DNA from 2 places in the Tardiphaga sp. 866_E4_N1_4 genome. Region 2 is predicted to be linked to the other one. Evidence: riboswitches for the same ligand, from Rfam matches in the RefSeq annotation. Region 2 holds a riboswitch; the other holds the start of a gene.
What was found. A riboswitch is a leader RNA that binds a small molecule or an ion and turns the genes downstream of it on or off. The one in region 2 is predicted to bind S-adenosylmethionine.
Positions count from the first base shown of each region.

Region 1: another riboswitch for S-adenosylmethionine. It lies ahead of metX (homoserine O-acetyltransferase MetX); the one in region 2 lies ahead of AB8B20_RS22575 (O-succinylhomoserine sulfhydrylase).

Region 1 is NZ_CP197242.1:3,474,507-3,478,685, forward strand. Features, by position in the region: gene metW (methionine biosynthesis protein MetW) at 1-310, opposite strand, end outside; gene metX (homoserine O-acetyltransferase MetX) at 313-1,515, opposite strand; SAM riboswitch at 1,603-1,682, opposite strand; gene AB8B20_RS16985 (chorismate mutase) at 1,886-2,737, shown strand; gene hisC (histidinol-phosphate transaminase) at 2,764-3,867, shown strand; gene AB8B20_RS16995 (prephenate/arogenate dehydrogenase family protein) at 3,869-4,179, shown strand, end outside.
Region 2 is NZ_CP197242.1:4,670,432-4,674,610, forward strand. Features, by position in the region: gene AB8B20_RS22565 (SGNH/GDSL hydrolase family protein) at 1-187, shown strand, start outside; gene AB8B20_RS22570 (SGNH/GDSL hydrolase family protein) at 187-1,158, shown strand; gene AB8B20_RS22575 (O-succinylhomoserine sulfhydrylase) at 1,314-2,495, opposite strand; SAM riboswitch at 2,579-2,658, opposite strand; gene AB8B20_RS22580 (2'-deoxycytidine 5'-triphosphate deaminase) at 2,766-3,872, shown strand; gene AB8B20_RS22585 (outer membrane protein) at 3,966-4,179, opposite strand, start outside.

The sequences.
Region 1 (4,179 bases), 1.2 Mb from region 2:
TCACGTAGTCGAACGCATCGTCGGGATAGTTGATCAAGTCCGTATCGGCGTCGCCCTGCACCACGGCGAGGCCTTTACCGACACAGCGGTTGACGCCTTCGCGCGACAATTCGATTCCGCGGCCGTCGATGCCGCGGCTCTCCAGCAGTTGCAGCAGATCGCCGTCGCCGCATCCCACGTCGAGCACCTTCGAGCCCGGCTTGATCATCTCCGCAACCAGGAGGTGATCGCCTCGATAATCCTGCGTGCCGCGCGGCGCCGGCGTCGCCACCGCAGCATTCAGCGGCAAGGTCTGTTGTGGAAACGCCATCTCTATGTCCCCGTAACAGGCAGGCCGCGCACGGAGGCTGCGGAGTTCAGAAATGCACCGGCGATATCGAGGAACTCGGGCACATCGAGCAGGAAGGCATCATGACCCTTGTCGGTTTCGATCTCCGCAAAGGACACGCGGACGCCGCCGGCATTCAGCGCGTGCACGACGTCGCGCGATTCCGCCGTCGGAAACAGCCAGTCTGATGTGAACGACATCAGACAAAAGCGCGTCTGCGTATCGCGAAACGCTTCCGCAAGCTTGCCGTTGTGGTCGGCTGCGATATCGAAATAGTCCATCGCACGCGTCAGATAGAGATAGGAGTTGGCATCGAAGCGCTCGACGAAGGACGAGCCCTGATAGCGCAGATAGCTCTCGACCTGAAAATCCGCATCGAAGGAGAATGTCGGCAACTCCCTGTCCTGCATGCGGCGGCCGAACTTGCGGTGCAAGGCGGCATCCGACAGATAGGTGATATGCGCGGCCATCCGCGCGACGCCGAGGCCGCGATGCGGATGCGTGCCTTCCTCGAAGTAGCGCCCGCCGCGCCAATCGGGATCGGCCATCACGGCCTGACGCCCCAATTCGTGGAAGGCGATATTCTGCGCCGAGTGCCGCGTGCTGCAGGCGACCGCCAGCGCGGAGAACACGCGCTCCGGATAGGCCGCGGTCCATTGCAGCGTCTGCATGCCGCCCATGGAACCGCCGACGACGCAGAACAACTGACCGATACCGAGACTGTCGATCAGCATCGCCTGCGCACGCACCATGTCGGGAATGGTGATCACCGGAAAATCCAGTCCCCAGATCTTGCCGGTGGCGGGATTGGTCGAGGCCGGACCGGTCGAGCCCATGCAGCCGCCGAGCACATTCGAACAGATGATGAAGTAGCGTTCGGTATCGAGTGCCTTGCCGGGGCCGACCAGTGTCTGCCACCAGCCGGGCTTGCCGGTGATCGGATTGATATTGGCGACGTGCTGGTCGCCGGTCAAAGCGTGGCAGACCAGGATCGCATTGGATTTGTCAGCGTTGAGCGTTCCGTAGGTCTGATAGGCGATCTGGAACGGCGCGAGGTCGACGCCGCAATCAAGCCGCAGCGGCTGATCCATGCCAAAACCCGCGACCAGCGAGGTCGGGTGATCGGCTTCATGTCCACGCTCATCGGGGCGGACAACCGGACTCTTCACCAGTTCGACATTTACCATCTTGATACCGGCCTCCTCAGGAGGTTCTCAAACCAAAACCGGAATCAGGCCATAAAAAACCCGGCCTGAACAAATAGCTCGGCCGGGATCAAACTGTCCCCGGCCTGTTTAGCGAGTTGTTTAACGTGGCTGCAAGCCGGCCGGCTCAAATGACCACGGAAGAGACCAGAAACTAGTCCCACACCCGCCTGCCGTCAATATGGGCATACCCCGGTCAAATTGCCCAACTGCCCTGCGGCCAAATCTTCCATGTTTTCTTTGCTTTCCGGCACCGTCTTACCTAATCAATGGCCGTGCCCGCCGGCTCCCCGGAGCCGGCCCGGCAAGCTCGACGGGACCTATCACGCCTCCCGTCCCGAAGGTTTTGAACATGTCGAAATTACCACCCGCCCCGCCCTCGCTGGATGAACTGCGCAAAGAGATCGACAGCATCGACGCGCAGGTTCACGCCCTGTTGATGCAGCGCGGCGACATCATCGACCGGCTGATTTCGGTGAAGCAGACCCAGGAGGTCGGCTCCGCCTTCCGGCCGGCGCGCGAGGCCGACATGATGCGCCGTCTGGTGCAGCGCCATCGCGGCATCCTGCCGATCGACACCGTCGAGAGCATCTGGCGGGTGATCATCTCGACTTTCACTTACGTTCAGGCGCCGTTCTCGGTGCATGCGGATCTGTCGCTCGGCGAGAGTGCGATGCGGGATTCCGCACGCTTTCATTTCGGCTTCACGGTGCCTTACGTCGCGCATTTCAGCGCCGCCGCAGCGGTCGAGGCCGTGGCCAAGTCCAAGGGTGATCTCGCGCTGGTCTCGGCGACGTCCAGCCGCACGCCGTGGTGGATCCCGCTGGAAGCCCTGGGCGCGCCGAAGATCATCGCACGCCTGCCGTTCATTGAACGCGCCGACCATCCGGCCGCATTGCCGGTGTTCGTGGTGTCACGCGTTGCCGACAGCGCCATGGTGACCGAGGTCGAGATGTGGAGCGTGCGGGTGTCCGGCTGGAATGCCGAGACCGCGCGCGCGCTATCGCCGCTGGCCGAAATCGTCGCCGTGCCGGATACCGCCTTTGACGGCGCGGCGCTGCTGATCTCGATCACGAGAGCCTCCAGCCTCGACAAGATCAAGTCGGCGCTGATCGAAGCCGGCGCCTCGGTACGCTCCACGGCTCTCGTCGGCAGCCACGCAACCCGCTATACCGTGGCCGCCAGCGACGCACCGCGTTCGTAAGCCAATTTGACGTTCTGGAGTTGAAGATGTCTCGTCCCGTGCCGAAGCCCGGCATTCTCGATATTGCGCCCTACACCCCTGGCAAGAGCCCGGTGGTGGAGCCCGGCCGCAAGACCTACAAGCTGTCGGCCAACGAGACCCCGTTCGGTCCGTCGGCGCGCGCCAAGGACGCCTTCGCCACTGCTGTCGCGCATCTCGAGGATTATCCGGAAGGCACGTCGAAGGTGCTGCGCGAGGCGCTAGGCCACCGCTTCGGCCTCGATCCCGCGCAGATCATCTGCGGTGCCGGTTCCGACGAAATTCTCAACCTGATTGCGCATGTCTATCTCGGCCCCGGCGACGAGGCGATTTCGACGACGCACGGCTTTCTGGTCTACCCGATCGCTACCCAGGCGAACGGCGCCACCAATGTGGTCGCTCCGGAAACCAACTTCACCTGCAATGTCGATGCGATCCTGAACTGCGTCACGCCGCGCACCAAGCTGGTGTGGCTGGCGAACCCGAACAACCCGACTGGCACCTATCTGCCGTCCTCCGAGATCAAGCGCCTGCGCGCCGGCCTGCCGGAGCACGTGCTGCTGGTGCTCGACGCCGCATACTGGGACTACGTGACCAAGGGCGACTACGACAACGGCCTGGAGCTGGCGAAGACCACCGAGAATACCGTCGCCACCTACACCTTCTCGAAGGTGCACGGCCTGGCCGCCTTGCGGATCGGCTGGATGTTCGGCCCTGCGCACATCGTCGATGCGATGAACCGGATTCGTGGGCCGTTCAACGTCTCGGCGCCGGCGATGATGGCCGCAGTGGGGGCGATCGAGGACACCGGCCATGTCGAGATGTCGCGCACATACACCGCCAAGTGGATCGGCATCCTGACCGAGGAAATCACCAAGCTCGGCATCGAGGTGACGCCGAGCGTGGCCAATTTCCTGCTGATGCATTTTCCGGCGACCGGCAAGACGGCAGCGGATGCCGATGCGTTCCTGACCAGGCGCGGGCTGGTGCTCCGCGCCGTGACCAATTACGGCCTGCCGAACTCGCTGCGCATGACCATCGGCACCGAGGAAGCCAACAGGCTGGTGATCGAGACGCTGCGTGAATTCATGGCATCGAATTCGGGGCAATGACGTGAGCGCCACGCCGCCCTTCAAACGTATCGCGCTGATCGGGCTTGGCCTGATCGGCTCGTCGCTGGCGCGCGGCATCCAGCAGCTCGGCCTTGCCGGTGAATTGGTTGCCACCGACAATTCGGCGGCCGTGCGCGCACGCGCCGTGGAAATCAAGCTCGCCGACCGCATCGCCGACGACAATGCCAGCGCCGTCAAGGATGCCGATCTGGTCATCGCCTGCGTCCCCGTCGGCGTGGCGGGTGACGTGGCGAAAAGCATCGCAGCACATCTCGCGCCCGGCGCAATCGTCTCCGACGTCGGTTCGGTGAA
Region 2 (4,179 bases):
CGTCCCGCTGTTCGACCGTTTCGCCATCATGCGGCACTGGAATGAGAGCGGTGATTTTGACCTGTTCAGCGCGTCGCCCGGCATGGAGCTGGCGAAGCGGGTGCATGATTGTCTTGGCCGGGCGCTTTCGACCTTTGTCGTCGATGCGGCCAAGATCAAAGCAGCGGATTTGAGGATTCAGCGTTAATGAGTTTCGTCGGCCATTTGTCTCGCTTTGCTGTCGTCGCTGCCTTTGCTGCCTCTACGACTCTCGCACTCCCGATCTCATCGTCCATCGCGCATGCCGAAGCGGCGCAGGCCGCCCCGGCTGACGGCAAGGGCGCTGACCAGAGCGTTACGGTGAATGATCCCGCGGACGCCGCGAAGAAGGGCGTTGCTGCGAAGGCCATCGACAGGGTCAAGGAAGTCGCAAAGACCGCGACCGATATCTTGAGCCGCGTCCCCTGCCGCACACCGAAAGGCGGCATGAAGGCGATGGGCGCGCTGCCGCATGTGGCCAGCAAGCTCGTGGCCGGCAAGCCCGTGGTCATCGTTGCGTTCGGCTCGTCCTCCACCGAAGGCTACGGTTCGACAGCGCCGGAATTCACCTATCCGAACCGCCTTGCAGCGCAGCTGCATCGTGCTTACCCGTCGGCCAACATCACCGTGCTCAACCGCGGCAAGGGCGGCGAAGATGCGCCGGAAATGATGGCGCGGCTGCAGAGCGAAGTGATCAATTCGAAGCCTGACCTCGTGATCTGGCAGGTTGGCACCAATGCGGTGCTGCGCAATCTCGATCCCGGCGAAACCAGCAAGATGGTGGAAGACGGCGTCGCCCGCATTCAGGCGGCGGGTGCCGATCTGGTGCTGGTCGATCCGCAATATTCGCCGCTGGTGAATACGCGGCCAGAGGGCACCAGCAAGATGGTCTCGCTGCTGCATAAGGTGGCCGAACTGCGCAAGGTCGGCATCTTCCCGCGCTTCGAAGTGATGAAGGAATGGCACGAAGGCCAGCAGATGTCCTTCGACAGCTTCGTCATTGCCGACGGCCTGCATATGAACGATTGGGGCTATGCCTGCTTCGCGCAGTTGCTGGGCGACAACATCATCAAGTCGGTCGGCCAGGTGAAGCTCGGCATCAACGAGCCGCAGATTCAGCAGGCGCAGAAGCCGCTGTAAGTTCGAAGAGGGGCGAATGCCTCTCAGCCGTCATTGCGAGCCCGCGAAATTCGCCTTCGGCGATTTTCGCTGAGCGAAGCAATCCAGTCTTGCTTGAAAGAAAGTCTGGATTGCTTCGTCGCTAGTGCTCCTCGCAATGACGATGGAGAGATTGGCTACGCCTTCGCCAGTGCCGCCTGAAGATCCTCGATCAGATCGTCACGATGCTCGAGGCCGGCCGAGAAGCGGATGAAGCCTTCGGTGATCCCGAGTTCGAGTCGCGCCTCCAGCGGCAGACGCTGATGCGTCGTCGTCGCCGGATGCGTGACGAGGCTCTTCGCGTCGCCGAGATTGTTGGAGATGCGGGCCACTTTCAGCTCGTTGAGGACGCGGAACGCCGCTGTCTTGCCTCCCTTTACCTCGAAGCCGATCAGCGTCGAACCCGCACGCATCTGCTTCTTCACCGTTGCCGCCTGCGGATGATCCTCGCGGCCCGGATAGATCAGCCGCGAAATCTTCGGATGCTGGGCGAGCACATCCGCGATCGCCGCGGCCGTCTGGGTTTGCCGCTCGACGCGGATCGCCAGCGTCTCCAGTCCCTTCACCAGCGTCCACGCATTGAACGGTGAGATCGAGGGGCCGGTCTGGCGCAGATAGTTGTGAATGTGCTCGTCGATGAAGTCCTTCGACGACAGGATGATGCCGCCGAGGCAGCGGCCCTGTCCGTCGATATGCTTGGTCGCCGAATACACGACGACATCTGCACCGAGCGCCAGCGGGCTCTGCCAGAGCGGCGTCGCGAACACGTTGTCGACGATCAGCCGCGCACCGCCGGCATGGGCGATGTCAGCGATGGCTGATATGTCGAGCACGTCGAGCGTCGGATTGGTCGGGCTTTCGAGAAACAGCGACTTGGTGTTCGGGCGCATCGCCTTCTGCCACTGGTCGAGGTCGAGTCCATCGACAAGCGTGAATTCGATGCCGTAGCGCGGCAGCAACTCTTCGATGACGTAGCGACAGGAGCCGAACAGCGCCTTGGCGGCGACGACGTGATCGCCCATGCGCAGCGGCGCGAGAATGGCGGTGGTCACGGCGGCCATGCCGGTGGCCGTCGAGCGTGCAGCCTCCGCGCCTTCGAGGTCGATCATGCGGCTCTCGAACATCGACGTATTCGGATTCGAAAAGCGCGAATAGATGAAACCGGGATCTTCGCCCTTGAACCGCGCCTCGCAGGCTTCTGCGGTCTCGTAGATGAAGCCCTGCGTGAGGAAGAGGGCTTCGGACGTCTCGTTGAATTGCGAGCGCAGCGCGCCGGAATGAACGAGCCGGGTTTCGGGGCGATAGGACTTCGTAGACATGTGACCTCCAACGTACCCGCGTAGCACGGGCACAAAAAAACCGGCCTGGACGGACGTCCTCAGGCCGGGATCGCATGCTGGAAGGACATGTGTCCCCGGCCTGTTTAGCGACTTATTTTACGTGGCTGCAAGCCGGCCGGCTCAAATCACCACGGGATAACGATGTGCATATTCCCGCTTGCCCTTTTCGTCAAGGCGGGGCTGAGATAACCGGTAAAGTCGCTATTTTTCAGTGTATTCTCGCTGAAGGACGACCGAAGGACGAGACCTGTGCCGTTTACGCTTGCCCCCGATGCCGATGGAATTCTGCCCGACCGCATGATTGCGGCGATGGCCGATGCCGGCCTGATCCTGCCGGAATATCCCTTCGTCGAGAGCCAGATTCAGCCCGCCAGCCTGGATCTGCGGCTTGGCTCCATCGCCTATCGCGTGCGCGCCAGCTTCCTGCCGGGGCCGAATTCGACGGTCGCCGAGCGCATCGACGAGCTGAAGCTGCACGAGATCGATCTGTCCGATGGCGCGGTGCTCGAAACCAACTGCGTCTACATCGTGCCGCTGATCGAGAGCCTAGCGCTGCCGCCGAACATCTTCGCTGCCGCCAATCCGAAGAGCTCCACGGGACGCCTCGATGTGTTCACGCGGGTGATTGCTGATGGCACCAGACGGTTCGATGTGATCGGTGCGGGCTATCACGGGCCGCTTTATGCCGAGATCAGCCCGAAGACATTTCCGGTATTGCTGCGCGAAGGCTCGCGCCTGTCGCAGGTCCGTTTCCGGGTCGGCGATGCGGTGCTCGACACCGAGGCGCTGGAAGAACTCCACGCGCAAGAGCCGCTGGTCGACAGCGACACGGCCGATCTCAACAATGGCCTCGCACTGTCGGTCGATCTGTCGGGCGAGAACGCCTCGGGCTTCGTCGGCTACCGCGCCAAGCGTCATACCGGCGTGGTCGATATCGATCGTCGCGGTGGCTACAGCGTCAATGAATTCTGGGAGCCGATCTCGGCGCGCAAGGACGGCACGCTGATCCTCGATCCCGGCGAGTTCTACATTCTCGCCTCCAAGGAAGCCGTGCAGGTGCCGCCGGACTACGCCGCCGAAATGGTGCCGTTCGATCCGCTGGTCGGCGAATTCCGCGTCCACTATGCCGGCTTCTTCGATCCCGGTTTCGGTCATGATGGCGCCGGCGGCAAGGGCTCGCGCGCCGTGCTGGAAGTGCGCTCGCGCGAAGTTCCGTTCATTCTCGAACACGGCCAGATCGTTGGTCGTCTCGTCTATGAGCGTATGCTGGATCGTCCGGATGCCCTCTACGGCCAGCGCATCGGTTCGAATTATCAGGGCCAGAGCCTGAAGCTGTCGAAGCACTTCAAAGTCTGATCGCTCACCGCTCCGAGTAAGCAAGAAAAAAGGCCCGCATTGCTGCGGGCCTAAGTTTTTTCTGGAGACGAAGTAGACGATAGATCGTCAGGCTTACTGAACGAAGCCTGCGCCGAAGTTGCCCAGATTGAAGCGATAGTTCAGGCCGGCCTTGATCGTGTGCTCGTCGTTCTTGAAACCACCAACGGCGAGGGTCGGCGTGATGAAGTTGACGTTGCCGAAGTCGTAATACTGGTACTCGACCTTGCCCGACCAGTTCTGGGTGAACAGATATTCGAGACCGCCGCCAACCGTGTAGCCATCGCGG